Regions from separate parts of the Bacillus sp. 1NLA3E genome, predicted to be linked through region 2. Evidence: predicted binding sites of a transcription regulator. Region 2 holds the regulator's gene; each other region holds the start of a gene.
The links. Region 2 encodes Rex, which represses fermentation and respiration genes when NADH is low (regulators of the CRP and FNR family bind a similar motif). Its sites were predicted from a motif close to TTGTGAAATATTTCACAA; they were not measured.
Positions count from the first base shown of each region.

Region 1: a site for Rex is predicted at 2,064-2,081, ahead of hcp (hydroxylamine reductase). Genes of this name have one in related genera too.
Region 3: a site for Rex is predicted at 1,993-2,010, ahead of B1NLA3E_RS16490 (L-lactate dehydrogenase). Genes of this name have one in related genera too.

Region 1 is NC_021171.1:3,186,670-3,191,760, reverse strand. Features, by position in the region: gene B1NLA3E_RS15195 (ABC transporter permease subunit) at 1-644, shown strand, start outside; gene B1NLA3E_RS15190 (Hsp20/alpha crystallin family protein) at 1,473-1,949, opposite strand; gene hcp (hydroxylamine reductase) at 2,142-3,431, shown strand; gene B1NLA3E_RS15180 (Crp/Fnr family transcriptional regulator) at 3,489-4,181, opposite strand; gene B1NLA3E_RS15170 (DEAD/DEAH box helicase) at 4,598-5,091, shown strand, end outside.
Region 2 is NC_021171.1:225,191-230,281, forward strand. Features, by position in the region: gene B1NLA3E_RS01230 (ABC-F family ATP-binding cassette domain-containing protein) at 1-1,665, opposite strand, end outside; gene moaC (cyclic pyranopterin monophosphate synthase MoaC) at 1,810-2,304, shown strand; gene B1NLA3E_RS01240 (redox-sensing transcriptional repressor Rex) at 2,330-2,983, shown strand; gene B1NLA3E_RS01245 (PucR family transcriptional regulator) at 3,621-5,072, shown strand.
Region 3 is NC_021171.1:3,445,275-3,450,365, forward strand. Features, by position in the region: gene B1NLA3E_RS16485 (IS1182 family transposase) at 1-829, opposite strand, end outside; gene B1NLA3E_RS16490 (L-lactate dehydrogenase) at 956-1,906, opposite strand; gene B1NLA3E_RS16495 (DUF92 domain-containing protein) at 2,069-2,851, opposite strand; gene B1NLA3E_RS16500 (5-formyltetrahydrofolate cyclo-ligase) at 2,844-3,410, opposite strand; gene rpmG (50S ribosomal protein L33) at 3,774-3,923, opposite strand; gene B1NLA3E_RS16510 (hypothetical protein) at 3,980-4,624, opposite strand.

The sequences.
Region 1 (5,091 bases), 1.9 Mb from region 2:
AAAAAACTCCTGGATGGATGGAAGCGATTGAAAATGCATGGAGTTATGTTCCTCTTTTTTTAGTAGTCTATTTTTTCTTGAAGCCAATAACCTTTAATAGTCTAATAGACCCTAATACTCTGGTTTTCTATTTTATTTTGATTACCTCAATCATTAGCATTCCAAGTATTATTTCTTCTGTGAGGTTAAAGACGCAAGAAGTGTACAAATCTATTTTTATTGAGGCAGCTAGTACATTAGGAGCAGGGAGAAATAGAATTGTGTGGAAGCATATCTTTCCACAACTAAAAGAATCATTACTGGTGATGTTTATTTTGGAAATCGTCTTTTGTATGACGATTATGGGTCAATTGGCCCTAATGAATATTTTTGTGGGAGGAACATATGTTACATTCGATCCAATTATTTATCATTCTATTACAAAAGAACTAGCTGGATTAGTGGGGCAGGCTAGGGCGAATATTTATAGTAATCAACATGTGTTGGTTATTCCGCTTATTTCCCTATTAATAACGACGGTTTCTTTTAATATGCTTGCGAATGGCTTGAAAAACCGAATTCAGGCAAACTACCAAAGAACTCCATGGATAAAAACCGGGAATAATTCATATTCTCCCCCAATACGAAGGAAGAAAAGAGGTTGACGAAAGTCAACCTCAGATTCTCGAAAAAGGTTATTTTCTCAGAATTTTCATAGATTGCCTATGCTAAGAGACCTGTTGATATCCGCTCCAGGTGCTTCGCTCCAATCAACAAGTGGCAAATCAACCTAAAGGATTGCAACACAACTTATCCAACCTAGCTAAATGTGGCTCTGTGGCTCCCGTTTTTCCGCGACTCAAGAATTTTGGTCATCATAGCGACTCTTTGATTCCCATTTTTCCAAGACTCTTGAATTTTAGGGCAACATTGCAGCTCTTTGAGTCCCATTTCTCACGAGTGTCCTTGAATTCACCAAAGCTGTCCGAAATCGCCGCTTAGTGGGAACATATAAGTTCAGAAAACAACTTAATAAGGAAGGACCTTTTCAAGAAGAAACGAAAAATCGATTTATTAGTGAATCAAGCGTAGAAGGTGATCGTCTGGAACTAAATCATCAATAGACCCACATTCATATTCACTTTGGCTAGACACTTTTGGCTTAAACAATGATTTCACCACTTATTTTTATTATTTATTGATTGAGTGAAAGGTCTGTATTTGAACCGCTCTGTTGATTGGAGTGGAAGGCGCGAAGACTCCTGCGGGAGCAGCGGGACAGGTGAGACCCCGCAGGCGCTTTAGCGCCGAGGAGGCTCACCGCCCGCCCCGCGGAAAGCGAAGCGCCTGGAACGGAAATCAACAGACCAATTAAACAGCCTAATTATTATAAAAAATTAACGCGGTGAATTACTAAATTTTTCAGGTAAAATAATAGACTGTCGATAGTTTCTCGACAGCCTGAGGTTGACGAGAGTCAGCCTCTTTTTTTCTTACTCTTGATCAATGATGATTTTTTTTCCTGCTTGTTTGGGAACGCGAATTTCAAGTAGACCGTCTTTATAGCTGGCTTTCACGGCTTTCTCGTTTATTTGGAAAGGAAGCGAAATGGTTCTGCTTGTTTGTGAAAGAGATTGTCTTTTTCGATAAAGTTGATTGTTCTCGTCCGCTTCAGTGATGACCTCTTGATTATTCACGACGATAGACATGGCATTCCCTAGTACATTGATTTGAATTTGTTCTATGGTTACTCCTGGCAGCTTGGCGGTAACAATATGGTCCTTTTCATTTTCTGAAACGTCGATGGGGAAGGAATTTACCGGAAAGGGACTCTTAAAAAAATCATCGATGGTTTGTAATATTCCTCGCATCGGTTTCTCCTGAAAAAATTGGTTCATTTGCTTCATAATATCTCCGAAGTGTGTAGGATGTTCTTCATTATTAGGGTCAAACGGAAGTTTAGAAGTCATGACTCCTTGGCTCCTCTCATACAGAAGTTTGCTAACATTCTATGCATTTACCCAAAATGTGGTTCATTGACCAGATTGAAAACGTTTTATGAATATTTTTTGAAAAAATGAGTTTTGTGGCATTTATCACATTTTATTTTCTGAATCACCTGTATGATGTAACTGTAGATTGATTGAAAGTGAGGAGAAAACATGTTTTGTTATCAATGTGAACAAACTCCAACTGGCGGATGTACTGTTGTAGGAGTCTGCGGTAAAGACGAAACAATAGCTAGCCTACAGGACACCATTATTTTCGGATTAAAAGGGATTGCAGCTTATCGGACCCATGCAAACCAACTAGGATACACAGATGCATTTGTTGATAAAACCACTCAAGAAGCGTTATACATGACATTAACAAACTCTAATTTTAATGTGCAAGAACACATTAATATGGCAATGCAAGTGGGGCAAGCAGCTGTTAGAATGATGGAAGTACTAGATGAGGCTCATACCAGCCGTCTTGGAATTCCAGAACCGATCCGTGTGTCTCAGAATAAAATCGAGGGAAAAGCGATTGTCGTTTCCGGACATAATTTATTCGCTTTAGAAGAATTATTGAAGCAAACTGAAGGAAAAGGCATCAATATTTATACGCATTCAGAAATGCTTCCAGCTCATGGCTATCCAGCTTTGAAAAAATTCTCTCACCTAAAGGGGAATATAGGTAAGGCATGGTATGACCAACGTCGTTTGTTTGAGAAATTCCCTGGAGCAATTTTAGCGACAACTAACTGTGTAATGCCAATTAAAGGTTCATACGCTGATCGTATGTTCTCTTATGAGGTTGCTGGTTTAGAAAATGTACAAAAAATTGAAAACGATGATTTCTCTCCATTAATTAATCGTGCGCTTGAGCTTCCTGAAGCAAATATTGAGTCAGACGAAACCTTATTAACTGGATTCCATCATGAAACAGTACTTGGATTGGCTCCTGAAGTAATCGCAGCTGTTAAAGAGGGAAAAATTAAGCGTTTCTTTGTAATTGCTGGTTGCGATGCACCAGGTACAGGCGGTGAATATTACCGTGAGTTGGCAACATCTTTACCACCAGAAACAGTTATCTTAACGACTTCATGTGGTAAATTCCGTTTTAATGATGTGGACTACGGTGTTGTTCCAGGCACAGAGATTCCACGTTATATCGATTTAGGTCAATGTAACAACTCAGGCTCTACGGTGAAAATTGCCCTTGCTTTAGCAGACGCATTTGGCTGTTCTGTAAACGAGTTGCCAGTAAGTATCGTACTATCTTGGTTTGAGCAAAAAGCTGTGGCTATTTTGCTAGGATTATTCAGCCTAGGCATTCAAGATATTCGCATTGGACCAAAGGCTCCAGAATTCATTTCTGAAGGTGTCTTAAATGTACTTCAAGAGACTTTTAACCTTAAGTTGATTGGAAATGCACAAGAAGATATGCAAGCAATGTTAAATGCTTAATTAACACAAATAAAAAAAAAACAACCGCCTTTACCTCTCTGCGGTTGTTTTTTTTTTCTAAAAAATTTCATCCAATAGAACCTGAGGGTCTAGGATCATGTCCCCGTTTGCATTAACTTCAATCAGCTCTTCTTTTTTCATCTTGGTGAGTGTGCGGCTGACTGTCTCTCTAGTTGTACCTATCATGTTGGCGAGGTCTTTGTTGGTGAATTCTGACTTTAACAATATTCTTCCATCCTCAAACATGGTTCCATTCTTTTCAGCCAGTCTAACAAGTAGTTTAATAATTTGTTCGTAAGTATTATTTAATATTTGTTCTTCTAAGCGGTCCTGTAAATCAATGATTTTTTCTCCAAGCACCTTAAATACTTTAATACATAAATGTGGATTTTCTATTAAAACCTTTTCAAATTGATCAATTGGTACAACCACAAGTTTTGAGTTTTCAATTATTTCTGCAAATGCAGGATATTCACCTTTTCGGAAAAAGCCAACGTGAGGAAACATTTCTCCAGATTTAGCTATGGCCACGATCTGCTCTCTTCCACTTGAATCACTTTTATAAATTTTTACTTTGCCTTCAAAGATGAAATAAACATTTGTTAGAGGGTCACCTTGTAAAAAAGCATGAGTATTTTTTTTCCAGTCTCGTGCAATGGCAATGTCCACAATTTTTGCAAGCTCTTGATCATTTAAATCTCGAAACAAGCTGAATTTGGAAAGAACCATTTTAATTTGATCTTTTTTCATTATTTCACCTCAGTGCAAAATCCTTATGTCTTTTTATATTGTAACAAATAAATAACGGAAATCATCAATTTTCGACAAAATCTATTTTTTTGAAAAGGCTCTTTTAAACTAGAGTGTTGATTTCCGTTCCAGGCGCTTCGCGCACCTTAGGGGCGAGCGGTGAGCCTCCTCGTCGCTAAAGCTCCTGCGGGGTCTCACCTGTCCGCTGCTCCCGCAGGAGTCTTCGCGCCTTCCACTCCAATCAACATTGTGCAAAAAATCAACATTGAGTTTTACCCAGCCTATGAAAAAAGGGAACAAACGATATCCCTATCAATTATTATTTTTTTAGGACAAATATGGTAACGATTAATTTTGGCTGTTCTCTTTTTTTGCGAACGCTCATTCGCTACAATAGAAGCATCGAGGTGAGAACGTTGAAAGGAAGAAAAAATTTACAGGAAGTAATCAAACTTTTAAAAGAGAGTAAAGATTTTAATGAGAATATTAAACTTTGGCATACAATTGAGGCAAAGGAGGCCAAAACTGCCTCCTTACCGGATGGTCTTCACCCTAAACTTGCAAAAGCACTAGAACAGCGAGGGATTAACCAATTATATACGCATCAATTTTCTGCTTACCAGTCGGTTACCAACAATTGTAGTATCGTAGCGGTCACTCCAACTGCATCAGGGAAAACACTCTGTTATAATTTGCCGGTTATCCAAACACTAATGAATGATCGACACGCGAGGGCTCTTTATATGTTCCCTACGAAGGCGTTGGCGCAGGATCAAAAAAGTGAGTTGAACGAATTAATCCAAGAAGGGGACTTGGATCTTAATTGCTATACGTATGACGGTGACACTGCTGCTAATATTCGCCAAAAGGTTCGCAGAGCTGGTCATATTGTAATTACCAACCCAGACAT
Region 2 (5,091 bases):
AAGTGTTGTCCCCACCTTAGGTGTATTCTCAAGTGCTTTTAGCTCAACTTGTTCGAGTTTCTTTTCAACGTAGTAGTCATAATCACCTAAATATTCGACAGCGCCGTTCTTCCCTAATTCGATCACTTTTGTAACGATTCGATTAATGAAATAACGGTCATGTGAAACGAATAAAATAGTTCCAGGATAATCGATGAGGGCGTTTTCTAGTACCTCTTTGCTGTCTAAATCCAGATGGTTCGTGGGCTCATCAAGAATGAGGAGATTAGCTTTTTCCATCATAAGCTTGGCGAGGGCAAGTCGAGCTTTTTCTCCGCCGCTTAAGGTTGAAACAATTTTCAAAACATCGTCACCCGAAAATAAAAAATTACCTAAAACAGTTCGAACTTCTTTTTCAGGCTTTAACGGATATTCATCCCATAGTTCATTTAACACACGTTTATTTGATGTTAATTCAGCTTGTTCCTGATCATAATAGCCAATCGAGACGTTGGAGCCTAATTGGAATGTGCCAGCTAACGGATCTAGTTTTTGTACAATAGTTTTTAATAAGGTGGATTTACCGATCCCATTCGGCCCAACCAGCGCGATACTTTCCCCACGGGTAATTCGAATGGATATATTTTCAGATACCCTTTCTTCACCATAACCAACAGCGACAGAATGGACGTTTAACACTTCATTTCCGCTTTGTTTTTCAATATCAAAAGAGAATGTAGCTGATTTCTCATTTCCTAGAGGCCGGTTCATAACATCCATTCGATTAAGTTGTTTCCGCCGGCTTTGCGCCCTTTTTGTAGTGGATGCACGGGCGAGGTTTCGAGCAACAAAATCTTGTAACTTCGTAATTTCATCCTGCTGCTTTTCATACATCTTCATTTCACGTTCATAGTTTTCTGCCTTGTGCACGAGATAGGAACTATAATTTCCTGTGAATTTTAGGATTTGTTGCCGTGACATTTCATAAACCTGGTTGACAACTTTGTCTAAAAAGTAGCGATCATGAGAAACAATTAAAATAGCTCCTTCGTAATTTTGTAAATACTGTTCTAACCAGGACAATGTTTCAATGTCTAAATGGTTGGTGGGTTCGTCCAAAATAAGAATATCGGGTTTGGTTAATAATAATTTTCCAAGTGCAAGCCGCGTTTTTTGGCCACCACTCAGGCTGGAAATTTTGGTAGAATAATCAAAGGTATGAAAATTTAAACCGTGAAGAACGGAACGAATATCGGCCTCGTATTGGTACCCTCCAAGGTCTTTAAATTGAACCTGCAAGAGGTCATAATCCTTTAATAATTTTTCGTAAGTGCTTGTTTCTTTTAATATTGCTGGATCAGACATTTGTTCTTCATATTGTCGAAGCTTTTGTTCAAGAATTCGTAATCCAGCAAAAACCGTAAGCATTTCTTCCCAAATGGAAAGGCTTGATTCCAGCCCTGTATTTTGTGCTAAATACCCAATCGTAACTTCCTTTGGTTTCATGATTTCTCCAGAATCAAAGGACATCTGCCCAGCAATGATTTTTAGCAGAGTAGATTTTCCAGCACCGTTACGGCCGACTAAGGCAATTCTATCTCGAGTTTGTACTTCTAGTTTAATATTAGATAAAATAAGATCTGCACCATAATATTTATTTAATTGGTTTACTTGTAATAATATCATTGTTTTTCACCTCTATTGCGATAGAGTAAGTTTATCGTATTCCTATCATATCAGCAATAACTCCAATCTTGTGAAGGAAAATACAAGTTGATACATACATGTTTGGAAAAATAGTGTATGATTTTGTTAGAAAGGTGTGTACATATGGGAGAATTTACGCATTTTAATGAAGAAGGCCGTGCTAAAATGGTCGATGTTAGCAGTAAACCTGAAACAATTAGAACAGCTCTCGCTTATTCAAGTATTACTGTTAGCTGTGATATTTATGAAAAAATAACCAATAATGAAATGAAAAAAGGGGATGTCCTAGCAGTTGCACAAGTTGCAGCAGTAATGGCATGTAAAAAAACTTGGGATATTATTCCAATGTGTCACCCGATTCCCTTAAATGGTGTAGATATTTCTTTTTCATGGGGAAAAGAAAATAATGACTATATTTTGCACATTTCAGCAAAGGTTAAAACAAAAGGAAATACAGGTGTGGAAATGGAAGCGTTAACAGCAGCCTCGGTTTGTGCTTTAACGGTTTACGATATGTGTAAGGCAGTCGATAAAGGTATGGTAATTGGAAAAACGTTTTTAGTTGAAAAAACAGGTGGGAAAAGCGGAGATTTTCATAGAGAAAACCGTGTGAAATAATTTTATATTGGAGAGGAGAGTTGTTATGGCAAATGAGGGTTCATCCAAAATACCACAGGCCACTGCAAAAAGATTACCACTGTATTATCGTTTCTTAAAAAATTTACATACATCCGGAAAACAGCGCGTTTCATCTGCAGAACTAAGCGAGGCAGTCAAAGTAGATTCTGCGACGATACGCAGAGACTTCTCTTATTTTGGTGCGTTAGGGAAAAAGGGCTACGGTTACAATGTGAATTACCTGTTAACTTTTTTTCGGAAAACGCTTGATCAGGATGAATTGACAAAAGTAGCTTTAATTGGTGTAGGTAATCTAGGCACAGCTTTATTAAATTATAATTTTTTAAAAAATAATAATACGAAGATCGCCATTGCATTTGATGTAGACCCAGCAAAGGTTGGAACAAGTATTCTTGATGTTCCTGTTGCTCATATGGATGATTTAGAGAAAAAAATCAAAGAAGAGAATATTCATGTGGCGATTCTGACGATTCCAGCTCCAGTAGCGCAAGCGACAACTGATCGGTTAACCAGTGGTCCTATTAAAGGAATTCTAAATTTTACGCCAGCACGATTGAATGTTCCTTCGGACATTCGTGTTCATCATATTGATTTGGCCGTAGAATTACAATCACTTGTGTATTTCTTAAAGCACTATCCAAAGGTAGAAGAGGAATAAGGAAAAAATGTACCCATAGAGGGCCGTTGATAAACTAATATGATTTTCAAACCTGTGTAGAATTTATTCTATACAGGTTTTTTATATGGGGAATTTCCAATTTTCCCTTGCATACGAATTCACTATAAAACTTTTGCATTTTGTCATGATATATTCTTTTATTCTTTGTGTTATTTCAATGGGACAATTATACAATGGTATTTGATTAAGTTTTTTCAACACATTTGACCTATTTATTTAAATAATAGGCCCTACCCAAAAAATAACTGTGGATAACTTCCTTTGTTATTTTTATTTATAGATGTGCCGAGGGGATTGGCATGGGTGTCTGTTAAACGATGTTTGTTGATTGTAAGGGAATTTGCGATATTCCAGCGGAAAAAGAAGGGGATGACCCCACGCGAGGCTCGAACGAGGGGGCTTGGCAGTTCGTCCGCGGAAAGGGAGGAGATTCCCTCTTTTTTTGTGTTAACAGCTCTTTTATTTGGAGGTGACCGATATGACAACCAATATGCGCAGAGTTTCATGTGAGCTTGATGAATTCGAACCCCAACTATATATTAATAACAGGAAAAATGAAAAGGTAACTACAGTCATTTTAATAGAGGAAATCCCGTCAGAATTCAAGGATGACATTTTGTATATCTGCAAAGATTTCATACTCCAAGACCCAGCGCAGTTTTGTTCATCTATTAATTTAGTGTGTCTATGTGACCTTGAAATTCCAACTGAGTTGACTTCTTGTGATATGCTCAATCTTATTTTAATTAAGAAGCCGGTCAGCGTTAATACGTTATATGCGCGGATACAAAACATTATCCTCACATCTAGTGATGAAGGTTATATTCCTCAAAAGCTTTTAGACGCTGCATGTTCCGGAAATCTGCAAACCATTGCGGACACAGCTTGTTCCTTACTTGGAAACCCTATTATAATATATGATTTAGGTTTTCAAATTCTTGCTTTTTCTCAAAACTTAAGACCTGAGAATGAGATTTATAAAATGGCCGGACAGGATGAGCAGATGATTCAACAAACAATGGCAGCTTTTTTTCAGGTAAAAGCGTTAGATACGATGCGAGAGAAAGGTTCTTCCTATTTTTGGAAGTGCTACGGCCATGACAAACCTTTGCCGGAAGATACCATACTGATACATGCGCCCATTATGTTGGATAAAGTTATCATTGGATATGCAGTGGTAATGAAAGGATATGTTGATTGGGATGAAAGCGACCTTATTCTGACTGATAAAATATGCAAGATTATCTCCCTTGAAATGAAAAACAACTACTTTAATAAAAATATCAAGGGTATGCTACATGAGCATTTTCTTAGGGATATGCTGGAAAATTCAATTGAAAAAAGAGAATTTATCGAAGCACGAATCAGCACCTTGAATTTGAAATTGAATAAAAATATTTATATGGCTGTGATTCAATCAGTAAATCCAACTCATTTAAACTCGCAATTACATCCAATATTAAAGGAACTAGGAAAGATTTTTAAAAACAGTATTTTTGCCGTATACACAGATCATATTGTATTGATCCATCATAATAATGAAAATCAGGAATTGACGGGTCAGGAGCAGGAGAGGCTCAACACTTATCTTAACGCTTGTGATATGGCTGCTGGTTTTAGTATGTGCTTTCACGATCCCTGTCAAATCAAGCGACATTATCAACAAGCAAAAGATGCTCTGGATATTGGTTTATCTTTACAAAAGCCGGGAAAAGTTTTCTTTTTTCAACAACTATCTATTTACCGATTGTTTGAATTGGGCAACAAGACTACCGATATTACGGATTATTTGCATCCAGCTGTATTTTGTCTGGTAAACTACGATAAAGAAAACCATACTGAATTTATGAAAACACTATACTATTATATTATTAACCTAAAAGCTTTATTAAAGACGAAGGAAATCCTTTATATTCATCGAAACACCCTGGTTTACCGCATTAATAAAATTCAAGAAATCACAAACATTGACCTACACGATGGCGAAACATTCTTTCAGTTATATATTTCCTTTAAAGGACTTGAGTTTATAGCACACCGGACTAACAATAAAATAAGTTTCTTCTAGTTCGATATAAAGCTTCTTG
Region 3 (5,091 bases), 1.6 Mb from region 2:
TGATTTCTTCTTCAGTCATAGCAATGTGATTCTTATATCCATAAAAAGATCTTGACTTAGATTTCCTTCCAAAACGTGCATCTGGGTCAACTGCAGATGCAATCCCTTTGTTAGTTAAAAGTCTCTCATCATCAACAATTTGCTTTACGATGTTTATCTTTTCAAGCAAGCTGCCTTCGGCATCTGGGAGTTTTTCATCTAATAGATCCTTTAGTTCTACTAAATATTGCAAAAGTTGTTTCGCCTTTTCCTCATCCGTTCCCTTTAATTTTGGAAATGTTGGAAGCTTTTTATAAAGACTGGAATACTGTTTCTTTACCCCTTTTAGAAGACGATTAGCTGCTTTTTTCAAAACATCTAATGGCTTTTCCTTGGCTGCGTTAGCAAGAGTATGAGTTGAATCAATAATCAGAGCCTTAGACTGAATCAATCCTTTTTCTACACATTGTTTTACAATATGCTCAAGAACCATTTCAACCCTATTTGCTCCTAGTCTATGTACACGGAATCGGCTAAGTTGGGAAGCATCTGGTAAATTATCTTCTGGATTTAAACCTAAAAACCACTTATAGGCTAAATTGTATTGCGAATCCTCAATTACTCTTTCATCCGATAAATTATAAAGGAATTGGAGAAATAGGAGACGAAACAACAATTCAGGCTCATTTGCAGGTCTACCGTAAAACTCACTATATGATTCTTTAACTAAATTATTAATAAAGGAAAAGTCCACTAGTTCATGAACGCGTCTTAAAATATGATTTTCTGGCACAAAAGAATATAGGTCCGAATGAAAGGATAGGCTTGATTGATTATGATTAAGTAACATTGCTTAAACTCCAATACAGATAATTAATATATCTTTATTTTAACAAAAAAACGCCCCGAAGGGCGTTTCTTCTAAAAAATGTAAGTGTTTTGCAGTGGCCTCTAGTAGACAGTCTTTTTCATAAAACTATTTAGGAAAAATGGTTCCTAAAAGATTTTTTAGAACAGATGAGGAATGGCTGAATTTCTCCTGTTCCTCTTTGCTTAAGGTTATTTCGACTACCTCACGGATACCATTTCGGTTCACAACTGCTGGAACACCAATAAAAACATCATCCTGTCCATACTTATTTTCCAAATAAGCAGAGACAGTTAACACTGAATTTTCATTTTGTAAAATGGCTTTTGTAAGCCTTACGAGTCCCATGGCTATCCCATAGAAGGTTGCACCTTTGCGTTGGATAATTTGGTAGGCCGCATCTCTAACGTTCAAGAAAAGCGTATCTAGATCTTCTTGTTGGAAATTCGGTTTATTCTTTGTCCAATCTGAGATAGGTAGCCCAGCGATATCAGCTTGACTCCAGACTGGCAACTCTGTGTCTCCATGTTCTCCAATAATATAAGCATGGACATTACGCGGGTCAACAGCAAAATAATCACCTAGCAAATAACGGAAACGTGCTGTATCTAAAATGGTTCCAGAACCGATAATTCGTTCTTTTGGAAGGCCTGAAAATTTCCACGTTACGTACGTTAAAATATCCACTGGATTAGTTGCCACGACGAAAATTCCGTCAAAGCCACTTCCCATAACTTGTTCGACAATCCCTTTAAAGATTGCTGTATTTTTCCCAACAAGATCAAGTCTTGTTTCACCAGGTTTTTGATTTGCACCTGCACAAATTACCACTATATCAGCATCTTTACAATCAGCATAATCACCAAACCAGATTTTCGTTGCTGAAGGGGCAAATGGTAAACCATGATTTAAATCCATTGCGTCTCCTTCAGACTTCTCCTTATTTAAATCAATTAGTACAAATTCTTCAACTACACCTTGGTTTAACATAGCAAATGCATAACTAGATCCAACTGCACCAGTACCAATTAAAGCGACTCTATTCACTCGACCTATCATTTTTGTACCCTCCGGAATAATAAGATTTCTTTTATCATTATTTCCATGATGCCTAAAAAAACACGTTATTTTTGCTGCTAATTAGATTGTGCATTATTTCACAAACATTTTCAAGTCAATTTTTCTAATGTAAGCGTAAGCTTTATGAAGAAATCGTTACATTTATTTTAAGAAGCACAGGGTACCGACAATTGTTGCTAAAAGACCTGAAAGGAAGTTAACAACTTCATTATTCATAAATGGAATCCCTCTTTTTAGCTTTGTCCGTTGGTTACAATGGATTGTTTTTTCCGTTTCAGTTTGGCAAATAGGACAGAGGTAGGAAGCTTGTAGAAAGGCCCCCATAATAGTGTCGAAAACATTGCCCAAAAAGCCAAACAGGAAGATGAAGGAAAGATAATATAAATCCAACTTAAAAAGGAAAGTAGCAAAAACAGCAATTAGGAGGGAGCCCAAGAGCGCTGCGAAGGATCCAAGCAGGCTAACCGCACCGGAAGTTCCTTTTTCTGACCTTTTGAAAGTTCTAATGAACAATGGCGGGTGCTTACTTAAAGTTCCAATTTCAGAAGCCCACGTGTCCGAATTTGCACTTGCGATTGATACTGAAAACGCCAAAATCCAGATTGGGTGTTCATAATAAAAGAAAAGCAAACTAGAAACAACAGCAATGCCACCGTTTGCAAGTACTTGTTGCCAATCTCTCCGAGAACCTTTTGCATTTTTTTGCTCAATTTGACTCTTAAAATCATCCTTAAACTTTGACCATAAACTTGATGTAGAAAAAAATAGCCCCAATAACACTAATCCTTTCCAGCCAAACCCAAGTGCAACAGAAATCCCAACTGCTGCGGCTGTCACAGAACCAGAAAAAGTTAAGTATCGAAGGTAATAGCCAGAAAAAACAGTAGCTAAAATAACAACTATATACAGTATAATGTTAACCATTTGTATTAATAACCTCATGATCCGTTATGATCTTTGCAACAGGTAGATCGTGATCTTCAACAGGAAGATGCGGGACAATTTGAATATCAAAACATAATGACAGCTTGTCTCCATGATAATTCTTAAGGTATCGATCATAATACCCGCCACCGAATCCCATCCTATATCCTTCCCTAGAAAAAGCAAGACCTGGTACAATGAGCAAATCAATCATGTGTGAATCAACTTCGCTTGTAATAGACTCTATCGGTTCATATAGGCCAAAGAATACTTTCTCAAGTTGGGAAAAATGCTCTATCACCCTAAAACGAAGCTGCCTATTTTTCGGTTGACACTTCGGCACAACCACTGTTTTTCCGAGCTCCCAAGCTTTTTTAATTATTTGATATGTATCCACTTCTGGAGGATTGGATATCGTTATCCCAACCGTTTTGGCGTTAACCCAACTCAAATCTTTGAAAAGGTTTTGAGCAATCTTATCTGACTTTTCTTCGTAAACCTTTTTTTGTTGGGATGCTAATTTCTGTTTCATTTCTTGGCGAAGTTTATTTTTTTCCAAAGGACAACACCTCTTCACAAATCATATCTTTAGGCTGTTTTCGTAAACTTTGTTGCTATTTATTAAAAGAGTAGTGTGGTTGATTTCCGCTCCAGGATGCTCGCTTTCCGCGGGGCGGGCGGTGAGCCTCCTCGGCGCTAAAGCGCCTGCGGGGTCTCACCTGTCCCGCTGCTCCCGCAGGAGTCTCGCACCTTCCGCTCCAATCAACTTCTTTATCAACGGTTTGCTTTTCACAAAACCTATTAAAAAAAAACAATCTTTTAGAAAAGAACCTATCTTTAAAAAAGGGAATATAGTGCCTTCATTCCGACTTAAATGACTTAAATTTAGGCAACAAAAAAAGCAGCAGGAAGCTCCCACTGCTTATTTTGTTTCACGATGTGCTGTTGTACGTTTTTCTCTTGGGCAATATTTTTTAAGCTCAAGACGATCAGGATTGTTACGTTTATTTTTTGTTGAAATATAGTTACGATCTCCACACTCTGTGCAAGCTAACGTAATATTCACGCGCATAGTATTTCCCTCCAAACAATTTAAAGCTAGTTCGCTCATACGACTTTTCTATAATATCACTTATTATATGGAAAAGCTAGTGTGTTTTTTAAAACCAAATGATTTAATCGAAGAAGGTCGCCTTTTGCAATACCTGAGATCTTCCATGTATTTGCCTGAAGTGTTTTAAAGGCTGGAATTTCCATATTTAATGTAAAAATACTGGTTGAAGGGCCCTGGGACATCGGCTGATACTTTAATGTCCCTTTCCTCTGACTATCCCAAAATTTTTCTGTATAAATATTCCATGAGGGCTGAACCGTATAGTCATCAATTAAGGTTCCGTTGATTTGACCATTAACTAAATACAAATTACGATTTGCAAGATGGAAAATCACCTTTTCAGTTGGTGATATAAATGTAAAATCATTTTTTGAATATTTATCAAAATGATGCATTACAATTAATTTCAGGTCTTTTTTGATCTCATTATGATTTGTTACAAAAATATCCAAAAACTTTATTTTAGAATGGATACCCTTTTGATTTATTTTAATAGAAATTGCTTTCTTAGGGATGAGTTTTTCAGTCCCGTTTTGAATCCAGAAGATGTTGCCATCGATCCATAAACCAATTTTACTCTTTAACAATGTTTGAATTCGTGTCAAGTCTACTGTTTTCTTTTTAATTCGAAAGGAAATACTGGTTCTCATTTTATTCACCCTCTCCACCTTTATATCTGTGTATTTATATTTCAATCTTGTCCCTTCGTACCTTCTTCACTCATATCCTGGAGGTATCGGTCTTTTCCTAAACTAATACTCTATGATTCCTTTTTTACAATTATCCGTATTTTCTGTTATTTACATGTTATCATTGTTGGTAAACCTTCTCAATAAATGCTTTTTGTCGGATTATGCATCACTAGATTACACAAGAGTTAGCCGCCGAAAAAATATTTTTTTACAAAAGAATTACAATGAGGAAATTGTTTTTTCGACATCGATTTCCCATGTTCTTAGTAGTGTACCGACATATTTCTAAGAGATTTTTGGACATAATGGCAAAATAAAAGGCTCTTTTCTAAAAGATGTTTTTTTAATAGTTTTTTGGAAAGAAAATCGTTGATAAAGAAGTTGATTGGAGCGGAAGGTGCTCGACTCCTGCGGGAGTAGCGGGACAGGTGAGA